Regions from separate parts of the Rhizobium binae genome, predicted to be linked through region 2. Evidence: predicted binding sites of a transcription regulator. Region 2 holds the regulator's gene; the other holds the start of a gene.
What was found. The regulator PhoB, encoded in region 2, activates phosphate uptake and scavenging genes when phosphate is short. The targets are predictions, from matches to a motif close to TGTCATNNANCTGTCAT.
Positions count from the first base shown of each region.

Region 1 (7,215 bases), 1.9 Mb from region 2:
AGCCGGCCTAAGCCGGCTGCGATGCCTCGACGACCGCCAAGGCCGCCATGTTGACGACGCCCCGGGAGGTGACCGACGGCGCAAGGATGTGGGCCGGCATGGCGGCGCCGAGCAGGATCGGGCCCACATGCAGACCATCCGTCATCGATTTGACCACGCCGAGGGTGATGTTCGCAGCATCGAGGTTCGGGAATACCAGCAGGTTCGCCTCATCATGCAGCGTCGTATGCGGCATGACGCGCTTGCGCAGCGCTTCGGTGATGGCGCTTTCGCCGTGCATTTCGCCATCGACCTCGAGATCGGGGGCGGTCTCGCGCACGAGCTGCAGGGCGTTGCGCATCTTCGTGGCGCTCTCGGATTCGCGCGAGCCGAAGTTGGAATGCGAGACGAGAGCGGCGCGCGGCGTGATGCCGAAACGGCGGATCTCCTCGGCGGCCATCACCGTCGCCTCGGCTATCTCCTCGGCGCTCGGATTGAAGGTGACGTAGGTGTCGGTGAAGAAGGTGGCGCCGCGCTGTGAGATCATCAGGCTGAGTGCGGAGAAATCACGCACGTTCGGACGCTTGCCGATGATTTGGCGGACGTCGCGGAGGTGCTTTTCGTAGCGGCCTTCGAGGCCGCAGATTAGCGCATCGGCTTCGCCGCGCCTCAGTGCCAGCGCGCCGATGACAGTCGTGTTGGTGCGCACGATGGTGCGTGCGGCTTCCGGGATGACGCCGCGGCGCCCGACGAGCGAGAAATAGAGATCGACATATTCGCGGAAGCGCGGATCGTCTTCCGGATTGATGACCTCGAAATCCTGCAGCGGGCGGATGCGCAGGCCATAACGCTTGAGACGCGTTTCGATGACCTGCGGACGGCCGATCAAGATCGGCTCGGCAAGGCCCTCTTCGAGCAGCACCTGGGCTGCGCGCAGGACACGCTCATCTTCACCTTCGGAGAAGATGACGCGCTTGCGCTCGGCGGCCTTTGCCGCGGTGAAGATCGGTTTCATGACGAAGCCGGAGCGGAAGACGAAGCGGTTCAGCTGATCGAGATACGCATCGAAATCCTGGATCGGGCGGCGCGCCACGCCGCTCTGTTCGGCGGCTTTGGCGACCGCCGGCGCAATGCGCAGGATCAGGCGCGGGTCGAAGGGCGAGGGGATGAGGTAATCGGGGCCGAAGACGGGGGTTTCGCCGGAATAGGCGCGGGCGGCGACATCGGACGGCTCTTCGCGGGCGAGCGCTGCGATGGCGCGCACGGCAGCCATCTTCATTTCCTCGTTGATCGTCTCGGCGCCGCAATCGAGCGCGCCGCGGAAGATATAAGGGAAGCAGAGGACGTTGTTGACCTGGTTGGCGAAATCCGAGCGGCCGGTGCAGATCATGGCATCGGGGCGGGCGGCGCGGGCGAGATCCGGCATGATCTCCGGCGTCGGATTGGCGAGCGCCATGATCAGCGGTTTGTCGGCCATCTGCGCCAGCAGCTCCGGCTTCAGGACGCCGGCGGCCGAGAGACCGAGGAAGACATCGGCGCCGCCGATATTTTCGGCGAGCGTGCGGGTGTCGCTCTTCTGGGCATAGACGGACTTCCATTCGTCCATCAGTTCGGTGCGGCCCTCATAGACCAGCCCTTCGATATCGTGAACCCAGATGTTTTCGCGTTTTGCCCCGAGGGTCACCAGCAGGTTGAGGCAGGCAAGGGCGGCCGCACCCGCACCGGAGGCGACGATCTTGACGTTCTCGATGACCTTGCCGGCGAGTTCCAGTCCGTTCAGGATAGCGGCGGCGACGATGATCGCCGTGCCGTGCTGATCGTCGTGGAAGACCGGAATCTTCATTTTCTCGCGCAGGCGCCGCTCGACCTCGAAGCATTCCGGCGCCTTGATGTCCTCGAGGTTGATGCCGCCGAAGGTCGGCTCCAGGGAGCTGACGGTCGAGACCATCTGCTCGACGCTTGCTGCGTCGATTTCGATGTCGAAGACGTCGATGCCGGCGAATTTCTTGAAGAGCACGGCCTTGCCTTCCATGACCGGCTTGGAGGCCAGCGGGCCGATGTTGCCGAGGCCGAGCACGGCGGTACCGTTGGAAATGACGGCGACGAGATTGGCGCGCGAGGTATATTCGGCCGCCATTTCAGGATTGTCGCGGATGGCAAGGCAGGGGGCGGCGACGCCCGGCGAATAAGCGAGCGCCAGGTCGCGCTGGTTGCCGAGTGGCTTGGTCGCCTGTATCTCCAGCTTGCCGGGGCGGGGATAGCGATGGAAGAAGAGCGCCTGCTCGTCGAGATCGCCGCTCGTCAGGTTCTTGTCCGTCTTGGATTTATCCTGCTGATCCATTGCCGCCTCCGTGCACGTCTTTTTTTGGAGTTTCCTCCATACATCAATCGGATACGGGCGACAGTATGGAAATGGGGAATGGGAGAAGTTTTCGTGACGGTGGCTATCGGTGGCAGAGGCTGCGGCCAGCTAATCCTTTTGGGGAAACTTGTTTGACGGCTGCAGCAAGCGCAAGATGCCGCGCGCGACGGTGCGGGGCGCCGGTCGCAGGGAGGAAGTCATGGACAATTTGAACCTCACGACCCTGCAAAAGGGGCAGACGATGGTCAATGACGTGGCCATGGATGCTTTTGCTGCCGGATTTCGCGGCAATCTCCTGACCAGCAAGGATACGGATTACAACGAGGCTCGGGCGATCTGGAATGCGATGATCGACCGCCGGCCCGGACTGGTCGCGCGTTGCGCCGGGGCCGCCGACGTGGTGCGCGCGGTACGGTTTGCCCGCGACAACAGTTTGCTCTTGTCGGTGCGCGGCGGCGGGCACGGCATCGCAGGCAACGCCGTGTGCGAAGGAGGTATCGTCATCGATCTGTCGGCGATGAAATCAGTGCGGGTCGATCCAGAGATACGCCGCGCCCGAATCGAGCCGGGCGCAACGCTTGGTGACATCGACAAGGAAACGCTGGCCTTCGGGCTGGTGCTGCCGACCGGCATCAATTCCACGACCGGCATCGCAGGACTGACGCTCGGCGGCGGTTTCGGCTGGCTCACTCGAAAGTTCGGGCTGACGCTCGACAATCTGGTTTCCGTGGATGTGGTGACGGCCGACGGCGAACTGGTCAAAGCGAGCGAGACGGAAAGGCCGGATCTCTTCTGGGCACTGCGCGGCGGCGGCGGCAATTTCGGCGTCGTGACCTCCTTCGAATTTCAGCTCAACCCGCTCCATCATGAGGTATTGGCCGGGCTGGTGGTGCATCCCTTCGCCGATGCGGAAAGAGTGCTCCGGGAATATCGGCAGGCGCTGGAATCAGCACCCGACGAGCTAACCTGCTGGGCGGTGATGCGTCAGGCACCGCCGCTGCCGTTCCTGCCGGCCGAATGGCACGGCAAGGAGATCCTCGTGCTCGCAATGTGCTATTGCGGCGATATCGCCGCGGGCGAAAAGGCTGCGGCCGGGCTGCGCGGGATCGGAAAGCCGATTGCCGACGTCGTCGGCCCGGTACCTTTCACCGGCTGGCAGCAGGCATTCGACCCGCTTCTGACACCGGGTGCGCGCAATTACTGGAAGAGCCAGGATTTCGCCGCGCTTTCGGATGCGGCGATCGATGTTCTCCTCGATGCCGTCCGCAAGTTGCCGGGGCCGGAATGCGAGATATTCATCGGCCATGTCGGCGGGGCAGCCGGCCGAATTCCGACCGAGGCCACCGCCTTTCCACAGCGGAGCTCGCATTTTGTCATGAATGTGCATGCGCGCTGGCGGGAAGCGGAGATGGATGCAAGCTGCATCGGCTGGGCGCGCGAACTCTTCGAGGCAACCAAGCCGCATGCGGTGGGCACCGCCTATATCAACTTCATGCCGGAGGATGAGACGGATCGTGTCGAGATGGCGTATGGCGCCAATTATGCGCGTCTGGCTGAAATCAAGCTGCGCTATGATCCGAACAATCTGTTCCGGATGAACCAGAACGTGAAGCCGACAGGGGCCGTGCGAGCTGCCTGATCGATACGGCGTCGGCGGCTGTCACAACTGCGCAAATCTATCCGCCGGGCTTCGGCGTGATCGTTACGACTGCGCCGTAGGCGTCGCGCAACTGATCTTCCTGCCCCGGCTGCCGGTCGGCGGCCTGGTGCAGCAGGATGGACTTGTAACCTTGCGCGCGTGTGCCTTCGATCAGCGTGATGTCGGCATTTCCGGGATTGTCGGAGCGCTCGAACCACTCGACCGGGCGATGCAGGAAGTTCATTTCGACCGCCCGGTTGGTGACGCCGTGGCCGACGATGACGACGTTGTGATCGTCGTTTTCGGCATCTCGCATGACCGTCTGGAGGAACAGGCGCACCCGCTGGGCCACATCTGCCCGGCTCTCGCCATCCGGCGGCCGCGCGTAGAATTTGCCGCTATTGCTGCGCAGCCTCGCCCATTTCTCGAATTCCTCGGGAAACTTCTGTTTCCGTTCGGCGTGGTCGTAGATTTCGGTGAAGAGACCGAAATCCTGCTCACGCAGCAGATAATCCTCCCTGATATCGCCGACGACGCCTGTCGGCAGGGCTTCGAGCAGGGCGTCCTTGCTCTGCCGCGTCCTCAGGAATGGCGAGTACCAGACCTGCAGCTTGCCGAGATCAGGACTTGGCGGCGCCTGCAAATAGGCGGCGATCACGCCGCCGGCCTCCAGCGCCTGCCGGTAGCCCCATTGCGTCAGCGGCACGTTGTGATCGCCGAAACGGCGGTAGGCCCGTTCATCGATGTTGCCGAGGGATTCGCCGTGGCGAACGAGAAAGAGACGCATCAGCCATCCCGCAGTGTCGGATCTGGAATCGCCGTCATCATGGACGCGCTCAATAGGCAGGGCAAGATGGTCGCTGCGCCGTGCGGCGAGGCGCCCCGCCAGCACAGCTTTGCAGGGCTTATCCTCAGTTTGTCATCTTCCTGAAACACGAGTCTGGTTTTGGAAGGCTATATGAAAGATGGGGCATGAGCCGTTGCTCGTGATAGACATGATGGAACCCAGACATTTCCGCACGCTCTTCATTTCCGATGTCCATCTCGGCTCGAAGGCCGCGAAGGCCGACTTCCTGCTGGATTTCCTGCGCTACCACGAGGCGGATACGATCGTTCTCGTCGGCGACATTGTCGACGGCTGGCGGCTGAAGCGCAACTGGTATTGGCCGCAGGTGTGCAACGACGTCGTCCAGAAGCTTTTGCGCACGGCGCGCAAGGGCACGCGCGTCGTCTATATTCCCGGCAATCACGACGAGTTCCTGCGCGATTTCCCGGGCATGCATTTCGGCGGCATCGAGGTCGTCGAGCGGATGATGCATGACGGCGCCGACGGCAAGAAATATCTGATCCTGCATGGCGACGAATTCGACGTCGTCGTTCGCAATGCCCGCCTGCTCGCCTACCTCGGCGACTGGGCGTACGACACGGCGATCCGCATCAACATCCTGCTGGCGGCCGTGCGCCGCCGCCTCGGCATGCCCTACTGGTCTTTCTCGGCCTGGGCCAAGTTGCAGGTCAAGCATGCCGTCAATTTCATCGGCGAATTCGAGCGCGTCGTCGCCGAAGAGGCGCGCAAGAGCGGTGCCGACGGGGTGATCTGCGGTCATATTCACCATGCGGTTATCCAGGACATGGACGGCATCCGCTACATCAATACCGGCGATTGGGTGGAAAGCTGCACGGCGGTCGCCGAGCACGAGGACGGCACGTTCGAGTTGATCACGTGGCGGAGGCTGGCAAGCACCGTGACGGCGCTCGCCGCTGTCGAGCGCGAAGAGGCAGAACTGGCGCCTCAGGCTGCCTGATTTTGTCCGTTTGATCCAGCGTTGGCGCGTCTGCGTCCGCCCAACAGTAATTTAGCCGTTACCGTCAGGCGACAGGCCCTATTTATTTCTTAAATCGTTTCAGGAGGCTATTTCTCGCAATAGTCGCCTTTCGGGTGGCGTGTTAGGACAACATTCAGTTTCCTTCAGGTCCTCCCATGATTCCCGTTCAACATTCCCCGACAGGTGAGGGAGCGCCGCCGCGCTTCCGGCTGCTCAGCGCCCTTTCCTATTGCGCGCCGCTGCTGGTCAACGGCATCGTTCTGCCGTTCTTCCCCGTCTGGCTCGCGACTCACAGCTTCAGCGACCATGAGATCGGCATCATCCTTGCCATACCGATGGGGGTCCGCGTGCTGGTGGCGCCCATCGTCGCCATGATCGCCGACCGCTTGAAGGAGCGCGCCGATGTGCTTTTCTGGTCGGGTAGCCTGTCACTGCTGACGGCGATCACGCTCTACTGGACAACGAGTTTCTGGCCGGTGACGATCGTCTATGCGCTGCAGGGCGCCACCTTCGCGCCCTATCTGCCGGTCGTCGAATCGATCGTCATCTCAGGCGTGCGCCGCTGGGGGCTCGATTACGGGTCGATGCGCGTCTGGGGCTCGATCGCCTTCATCGTGTCGACGCTGGTCGGCGGTCGGCTAATCAGCCGGTGGGGCGGCGAGATGGTGCTGCCGGTGATGGTGTTCGGCTTCACCATGACCGTCGTCATGGCGATCTTCTGTCCGCGCATCGGGCCGACGCGGCGGCGCGGCCAGCCGATCAACATTCCCGCCGCCACCGGCAGCGGCCTGCGTGAGCCGCATCTGCTGCTACTCCTGATCGGCGTCGCCATCCAGCAGTCGAGCCATGCCGTCCTCAACGCTTTCTCGTCGATCTACTGGCATCAGCTCGGCTTCTCCGGCGCTGAGGTCGGCCTGCTCTGGAGCGCCGGTGTCGCTTCGGAGGTGACGGTATTCTTCCTGTCGAAGCGTCTCAACCGGCGCTTCAATGCCTGGACGCTGATCCGCTTCGGCTGCGCCGTCAGCGTCTGCCGCTGGATACTGTTTCCCATGAACACGGGCTTTGCCGGTTTCTTCCTGCTGCAATGTTTCCACGGTTTTACCTACGCCTTCGTGCATACCGGCGTGCAGCGGCGGATCGTGGCGACGGTGCAGGAGACGCAGGAATCCTCGGCCCAAGGCGCCTACTTCTTTTATGTCGGCATGGCGATGGCGCTGATGACCATTGCTGCAGGTTACCTCTACGCCGGACTTGGCGTCGTCAGCTTTTACGTCATGGCGCTGGTCGCGTTCTGTGGCCTCGGCATCGTCATCTCAGCCTATTACCTTCAGCCCCAGAGGCTGCTTTCGGGCGGAAATACCAGGGAAGCGGCGTAACGCAGGCCCGGCTCGCGGTCGCGGGCGAGCAGC
Region 1 covers NZ_CP071604.1:2,499,621-2,506,835, reverse strand. Annotated here, with positions in the region: gene J2J99_RS12280 (NADP-dependent malic enzyme) at 8-2,320, opposite strand; gene J2J99_RS12275 (FAD-binding oxidoreductase) at 2,541-3,980, shown strand; gene J2J99_RS12270 (histidine phosphatase family protein) at 4,018-4,767, opposite strand; gene J2J99_RS12265 (UDP-2,3-diacylglucosamine diphosphatase) at 4,946-5,785, shown strand; gene J2J99_RS12260 (MFS transporter) at 5,962-7,182, shown strand; gene dgcA (N-acetyl-D-Glu racemase DgcA) at 7,134-7,215, opposite strand, start outside.
Region 1: J2J99_RS12265 (UDP-2,3-diacylglucosamine diphosphatase) is a predicted target of PhoB. The motif match lies at 4,898-4,914, and genes of this name have one in related genera.

Region 2 (7,215 bases):
AGGCGCTGGATCAGAAGATGAGCAACGTCCCGTATAAAATGATCGGACAGGATGTCTCGGTTTACTACGGCGAAAAGCGGGCGCTTTTCGATGTGAACCTGAACATCCGCGAAAACACCGTAACCGCGCTGATCGGCCCTTCGGGCTGCGGCAAGTCGACCTTCCTGCGAAGCCTCAACCGCATGAACGACACGATCGAGGGCTGCCGCGTCACCGGCAAGATCACCCTCGACGGCGACGATATCTATGATCCTGACATTGACGTCGTCGAACTGCGCGCCCGCGTCGGCATGGTCTTCCAGAAGCCGAACCCGTTCCCGAAGTCGATCTATGAAAACGTCTCCTACGGCCCGCGCATCCATGGACTGGCCAAATCGAAGGCCGATCTCGACCAGATCGTCGAGACCAGCCTGCAGCGCGCCGGCCTCTGGAACGAGGTCAAGGATCGCGTCCATGAATCCGGCACCGGCCTCTCCGGCGGTCAGCAACAGCGCCTGTGCATTGCCCGCGCCGTCGCCGTCAGCCCTGAGGTCATCCTGATGGACGAGCCCTGCTCGGCGCTCGACCCGATCGCCACCGCCAAGGTCGAGGAGTTGATCCACGAGCTGCGCGAGAACTACACGATCGTCATCGTCACCCACTCCATGCAGCAGGCGGCGCGCGTGTCGCAGCGCACCGCCATGTTCCACCTCGGCAACCTCGTCGAGGAGAACGACACCGACAAGATGTTCACCAATCCGGACGATCCGCGCACCCAGGACTACATCATGGGTCGCTTCGGCTGATTGCGGTTATCCGAAGCCTTCCCGTTATTCGAGGACAAAGCCCCATGGCATCGACACATATTTATTCTGCCTATGATGATGATCTGAAGTTCCTGTCCAGGCGGATTTCCGAGATGGGCGGCCTGGCCGAGCAGATGGTCGCCGAATCCGTCCGGGCGCTGGTCAACGGTGATACCGCGCTGGCGCAGAAGGTCATTTCCGACGATGTGATCCTCGATCACACCGAGCGCGAGATCGGCGACAAGGCGATCGTCACCATCGCCCGCCGCCAGCCGATGGCCTCGGACCTGCGCGAAATCATGGGTTCGATCCGCATCGCCGCCGATCTCGAACGCGTCGGCGACCTCGGCAAGAACACCGCCAAGCGCGTCATCGCCGTGCAGAGCACCGGCGTTCCCCGCAAGCTCGCCCGCGGTCTCGAGCACCTGTCCGAGCTGGCGCTTGTCCAGCTCAAGGAAGTGCTCGACGTCTATACGACGCGCGCCGCCGACAAGGCGAATGCCATCCGCGAACGCGACAACGAGATCGACGCGATGTACACGTCGCTGTTCCGCGAACTCCTGACCTATATGATGGAAGATCCGCGCAACATCACGAGCTGCACGCATCTTCTGTTCTGCGCCAAGAACATCGAGCGCATCGGCGACCACGCGACCAATATCGCCGAAACGATCTACTACATGGCGACCGGCGCCCAGCCGGAAGGCGACCGTCCGAAGGACGACAGCGCCAACACCGTCGGTGCCGCCACGGAATAACCGTGCCGAACCAGCCCATTGCGTGCGCGCCCGTCCGGGCGCGCAAAGCGGTCGCAGCCAATTTCTGATTTTGCGCGGGATCCCTTGCTTAAATCATTCCCGGTTTAAGGATCGTGCGCGAGGAGACGGACACGCATGATCCCGAGAGTTGCAGTTGTTGAAGACGAAGAGGCCCTCAGCGTGCTTCTCCGCTATAATCTCGAAGCGGAAGGCTTCGAGGTCGATACCATCCTGCGCGGCGACGAGGCCGAGATCAGGCTTCAGGAGCGCACGCCCGATCTCCTGATCCTCGATTGGATGCTGCCCGGCGTCTCCGGCATCGAGCTCTGCCGGCGCCTGCGCATGCGGCCGGAAACCGAGCGGCTGCCGATCATCATGCTGACGGCGCGCGGCGAGGAGAGCGAGCGGGTCCGCGGGCTGTCCACCGGCGCCGACGATTACGTCGTCAAGCCGTTCTCGACCCCCGAACTCGTCGCCCGCGTCAAGGCCATGCTGCGCCGTGCCCGCCCGGAGGTGCTGTCCTCGGTGCTGAAATGCGGCGATATAGAGCTCGACCGCGAAACCCATCGCGTCCATCGCAAGAGCCGCGAAGTTCGCCTCGGCCCGACCGAATTCCGCCTCTTGGAATTCCTGATGTCGTCGCCGGGCCGCGTCTTCTCCCGCTCGCAGCTGCTCGACGGCGTCTGGGGCCACGACATCTATGTCGACGAACGCACCGTTGACGTCCATGTCGGCCGCCTGCGCAAGGCCTTGAACTTCTCCAACATGCAGGACGTCATCCGCACCGTCCGCGGCGCCGGCTATTCGATGGAAGCCTGAGGCTGAGGGAGTGTGGGGTTGGCGTTCCGCCGGTGCAGCCTTTCCCAGGCCTTCATCGCACCGGCGCGGCGTATGAGCGGGCACCAGCTCACCTCTGTCATCCAGGCACCACCTCTCCTCCGTCATCCCAGGGCTTGACCCTGGGATCCATGCGGCTGGCGCTGCGGGAGGAGCGATGGCATTCAACTGCAGGGAAATTATCGAAGCCGGGTGCCTGGTTGTGGATCCCAGGGTCAAGCCCTGGGATGACGGAGTGTGGGTTGGCGTTCTCGCCAAACGCACCGCTGACGTAGCTTGTGAAGCGGCGCTTCTGCCGTAACTTCATCGCGCCGGCGAGGCTTATGCGTCTAGGCACCACCTCTCCTCTGTCATCCCAGGGGCCTGACCCTCGGATCCATGCGAAGAGCACGAGAGAAGCCGCAGCCCGAATTCGCACAGCGTCGAGGAAAAACCTACAGCTTCCCACTCCAACCAATAAAAAACGGGCCACTCGGCCCGTCTTCTGCATTCTGACGATGGCGTGGCCGCTCAGCTGACCCGCGCCGCCGCCCGGCGGCGTTCGTTGATCGGCTGGTAGGCGAGCTTCTGATGATAGCTGCAATAGGGCGAATTGTCAGGAGATTCACAGCCGCAGAAGTGGAAATCGTCCTTGAGCGGATCGCCGACCGGCCATTTGCAGGTGCGTTCGGTCAGTTCGGTCAGGCCGAGGCGGCGGGAAATCGGAACGACCACGTTGCCGGCCGGCACATATTCCATGTCCTCGACCGCATCGACCTCGATCTCCTCCTTCAGCATCGTTGCGCCCTGCTGGCGGGTCACGGTGCGGGTGGTGATCCGCGAGGCGTAGCTCGGCGCGCGCGGCGTCGATGTCTGGCGCTTCGGCGTGCGCGCCGCCGTCGCCGTGCCGCCGGCCTTGGCACGGCCCGGCAGGCTCAGCCGGTGCACCTTGCCGATAACGGCGTTTCGGCTCACGCCGCCAAGCTGTGCCGCGATCTGGCTGGCGCTCAGCCCTTCGGACCACAGCTTCTTGAGTTTCTCGACCCGCTCGTCTGTCCAGTTCATGCCCTGTCTCCACCTTCTGCGTTGGTGATGGCAGAATCCCTCACCGTTGTCCCGGAAGCCTCCGAAACAGGAAACGCCTGATCAATTTTGGTGACTAGTTCCGCCGCATGCAGTCTAGTAATTGAACTTTAACCTAGTGTGAGCCTGACTCCGTGACAAGAGTCGCGGGAATCCGGATGAATCGAATTCGGAGTTTTCCCCAACTTGCTGCCTGTGCGTGTCATTTCTGCAATAATGCCTGTTGAAGGCCGGAAATGCCGCTGTACAAGCTTGCTGCATGCGCTAAGGGCGCAGTTTTGTTGACATTGCAGCGCGAAGAGGAAATAGTGCTGGTCGCCGCCGCAAGGCGGCATTTTTGATTTTTCGGGCCTGGTTTTCTTAGCCGGAGTCCGGTGATTGACAACGCTGATCGGGAGACCCGCGCCATGGCAGAAGCCGCGCCGCTTTATGACACCTATTCTCGTGCCCCGTTGCGGTTCGAGCGAGGCGAGGGCGTGTGGCTGATCACCGAAAGCGGCGAGCGTTATCTCGATTTCGGCGCCGGCGTCGCCGTCACGTCGGTCGGCCACGGCAATCCGCATGTGGTCGCCGCCCTGAAGGAGCAGGCCGACAAGGTCTGGCACCTCTCCAACATCTATGAGATCCCCGGCCAGGAGCGCCTGGCCAAACGCCTGACGGACGCCACTTTCGCCGACAAGGTGTTCTTCACCAATTCCGGTGCCGAGGCTCTCGAATGCGCGATCAAGACGGCGCGCCGCTATCAGTTTTCCAAGGGCCATCCCGAGCGCTTCCACATCATCACGTTTGAAGGCGCCTTCCATGGGCGCACGCTTGCGACGATCGCCGCCGGCGGCCAGGAGAAATATCTCGAAGGCTTCGGCCCCAAGGCGCCGGGTTTCGATCAGGTGCCGTTCGGCGATATCGAAGCGGTCCGCGCCGCGGTCACCGATGCGACGGCGGCAATTCTCATCGAGCCGGTGCAGGGCGAGGGCGGCGTACGTCCCGCCACCCCCGAATTCATGAAGGCGCTGCGCCAGATCTGCGACGAGAACGGCCTGCTGCTGATCCTCGACGAGGTCCAGACCGGCGTCGGCCGCACCGGCAAACTCTTCGCTCATGAATGGTCGGGCATCACGCCCGACATCATGGCTGTCGCCAAGGGCATCGGCGGCGGTTTCCCGCTCGGCGCCTGCCTTGCCACCGCGGAGGCCGCCTCCGGCATGAAAGCCGGCACCCATGGTTCGACCTATGGCGGCAATCCGCTGGCCATGGCCGTCGGCAGCGCCGTGCTCGATGTCATTCTCGCCGACGGCTTCCTCCAGCAGGTGCGCGATGTCGCGTTGGTCTTCCGCCAGGGGCTCGCCTCGCTGAAGGACCGTTATCCCGATGTGATCGAAGAAATCAGAGGCGAGGGCCTGCTGCTCGGCGTCAAGGCGGCCGTTCCCTCGACCGAACTGCTGCAGGCGATCCGCGCCGCGCATCTCCTCGGCGTGCCGGCCGGCGACAACGTCATCCGCCTGCTTCCGCCGCTGGTCGTCACCGCCGAAGAAGCCCGCGAGGGTCTCGCCCGCCTCGAACGCGCCGCCGAGAGCATCCGCGCCGCCAAGGTCAAGAAAACGGCTTGAAGGATTGGCGCCTGCGGGCGCACGACAGGTAAGAACATGGCTCCTAAACATTTTCTCGATCTCTCGGCGGTCACATCTGCCGACCTCAGAACCATCATGAACGACGCGTTGGCCCGCAAGCAGGCCTTCAAGGCCGGCCAGGGCGACAAGCCGCTCGCCGGCAAGATGCTGGCGATGATCTTCGAAAAGCCGTCGACGCGCACCCGCGTCTCCTTCGACGTCGGCATGCGCCAGCTTGGCGGCGAAACGCTGTTTCTATCAGGCACCGAAATGCAGCTCGGCCGCGCCGAGACGATCGGCGACACTGCCAAGGTGCTGTCGCGATATGTCGATGCGATCATGATCCGCACCACCGAGCATTCGAGGCTCCTGGAGCTTGCCGAACATGCGACCGTACCCGTGATCAATGCGCTGACGGATGATACCCATCCCTGCCAGATCATGGCCGACATCATGACCTTCGAAGAGCATCGCGGCCCGATCAAGGGCAAGACCATCGCCTGGACCGGTGACGGCAACAATGTGCTGCATTCGCTGGTCGAAGGTGCTGCGCGTTTCGGCTATCGCATGAACATGGCCGTACCCCTTGGTTCGGAGCCCAAGGATCACTATCTGAACTGGGCCCGCAATGAGGGCGCCGAAATCATGCTCTGCCATGATGCCGACCGTGCGGTCGAAGGCGTCGATTGCGTGGTGACCGATACCTGGGTCTCCATGAATCAGGAGCATCGGGCCCGGGGACACAACGTCTTTCAGCCTTATCAGGTCAATGCGGCCTTGATGGCCAAGGCCGGCAGCGATGCATTGTTCATGCATTGCCTGCCTGCTCATCGCGGCGAGGAAGTGACGGATGAGGTGATTGACGGCCCGCAATCCGTTGTCTTCGACGAAGCGGAAAACCGTCTTCACGCGCAGAAGTCGATTCTTGCTTGGTGCCTGGGCGCGATCTGAACCATAATCGGACGCCGCGCGTCAAAACCCGCGGCCGCGCGAGCGAAGGGCACCCTTGCTCATCGCTTGAAAACTAGGAGTAAAGCCATGGCAGAAGCTGCAGCCGCCCTCGGCCAGTTCGATTTCGCCGGCGATGACCATGTCGTCCCTTTCCAGGTGGAGGGTCTGGATGTGCGCGGCCGCGCCGTCCAGCTCGGCCCGATGCTCGATGCGATCCTCGAGCGCCATCATTATCCCACCCCCGTCGCCCGGCTGCTCGCCGAAGTCGTCGTGCTGACGGTGCTGCTCGGCACCTCGCTGAAATTCGACGGCAAGTTTACGGTGCAGACCAAGGGCGATGGCCCGGTCGATCTTCTCGTCGCCGATTTCTCGACGCCGGAAAATGTCCGCGCCTATGCCCGTTTTGATCAGGCACTGCTTGCCAAGGCGGTGGAAGCCGGTGAAACCGAGCCGGAACAGCTGCTCGGTAAGGGGGTGCTCGCCTTCACCATCGACCAGGGCAAGTTCACGCAGCCCTATCAGGGCATTGTCGCGCTTGACGGAACCTCGCTCGAGGAGATTGCCGGCGTCTATTTCCGCCAGTCGGAGCAGATCCCGACGCGCGTGCGCCTGGCCGCGGCCGAGCTCTTCGATCGCGACGATGCCGGCAAGCCCCGCCATCGCTGGCGGGCTGGCGGCCTCGTCGCCCAGTTTCTGCCGGAGGCGCCCGAACGCATGCGCCACCCGGATCTCCACGGCGGCGACGGCGACAATGGCGAGCGCCCGCATGGCGAGGACGACGCCTGGGTCGAAGCCCGCTCGCTGGTCGAGACCATCGATGCCGACGAGCTGACCGACCCGCTTGTCGGCACCGAACGGCTGTTGTTCCGGCTGTTCCACGAGCGCGGTGTGCGCGTCTACGAACCGCGCGCCGTCTTCGACCGTTGCAGCTGTTCGCGCGAAAAGATCAAGGGCGTGCTGAAGGGCTTTTCGGCCGAAGAGATCGAGGAAAGCCAGGAAAACGGCGAAATCGCAGTCACCTGCGAATTCTGCTCGACCACCTACCGCTTCGAGCCGACCGAACTTCAGCCGGCCGAATAGGCCCGGTTGGCGCTGAGGATCCATGGCCGCGGGTACTGCGTCCCAATTGGTACTCAGGGGCGATCCGACCGCAGCCGAACACAGGCACGCGGAGTGCTTGCGGCATGGATACTCGGGTCAAGCCCGAGTATGACG
Region 2 covers NZ_CP071604.1:558,013-565,227, forward strand. Annotated here, with positions in the region: gene pstB (phosphate ABC transporter ATP-binding protein PstB) at 1-785, shown strand, start outside; gene phoU (phosphate signaling complex protein PhoU) at 830-1,543, shown strand; gene phoB (phosphate regulon transcriptional regulator PhoB) at 1,679-2,362, shown strand; gene J2J99_RS02725 (hypothetical protein) at 2,460-2,717, opposite strand; gene J2J99_RS02730 (GcrA family cell cycle regulator) at 2,891-3,424, opposite strand; gene J2J99_RS02735 (aspartate aminotransferase family protein) at 3,850-5,049, shown strand; gene argF (ornithine carbamoyltransferase) at 5,086-6,000, shown strand; gene J2J99_RS02745 (Hsp33 family molecular chaperone) at 6,088-7,080, shown strand.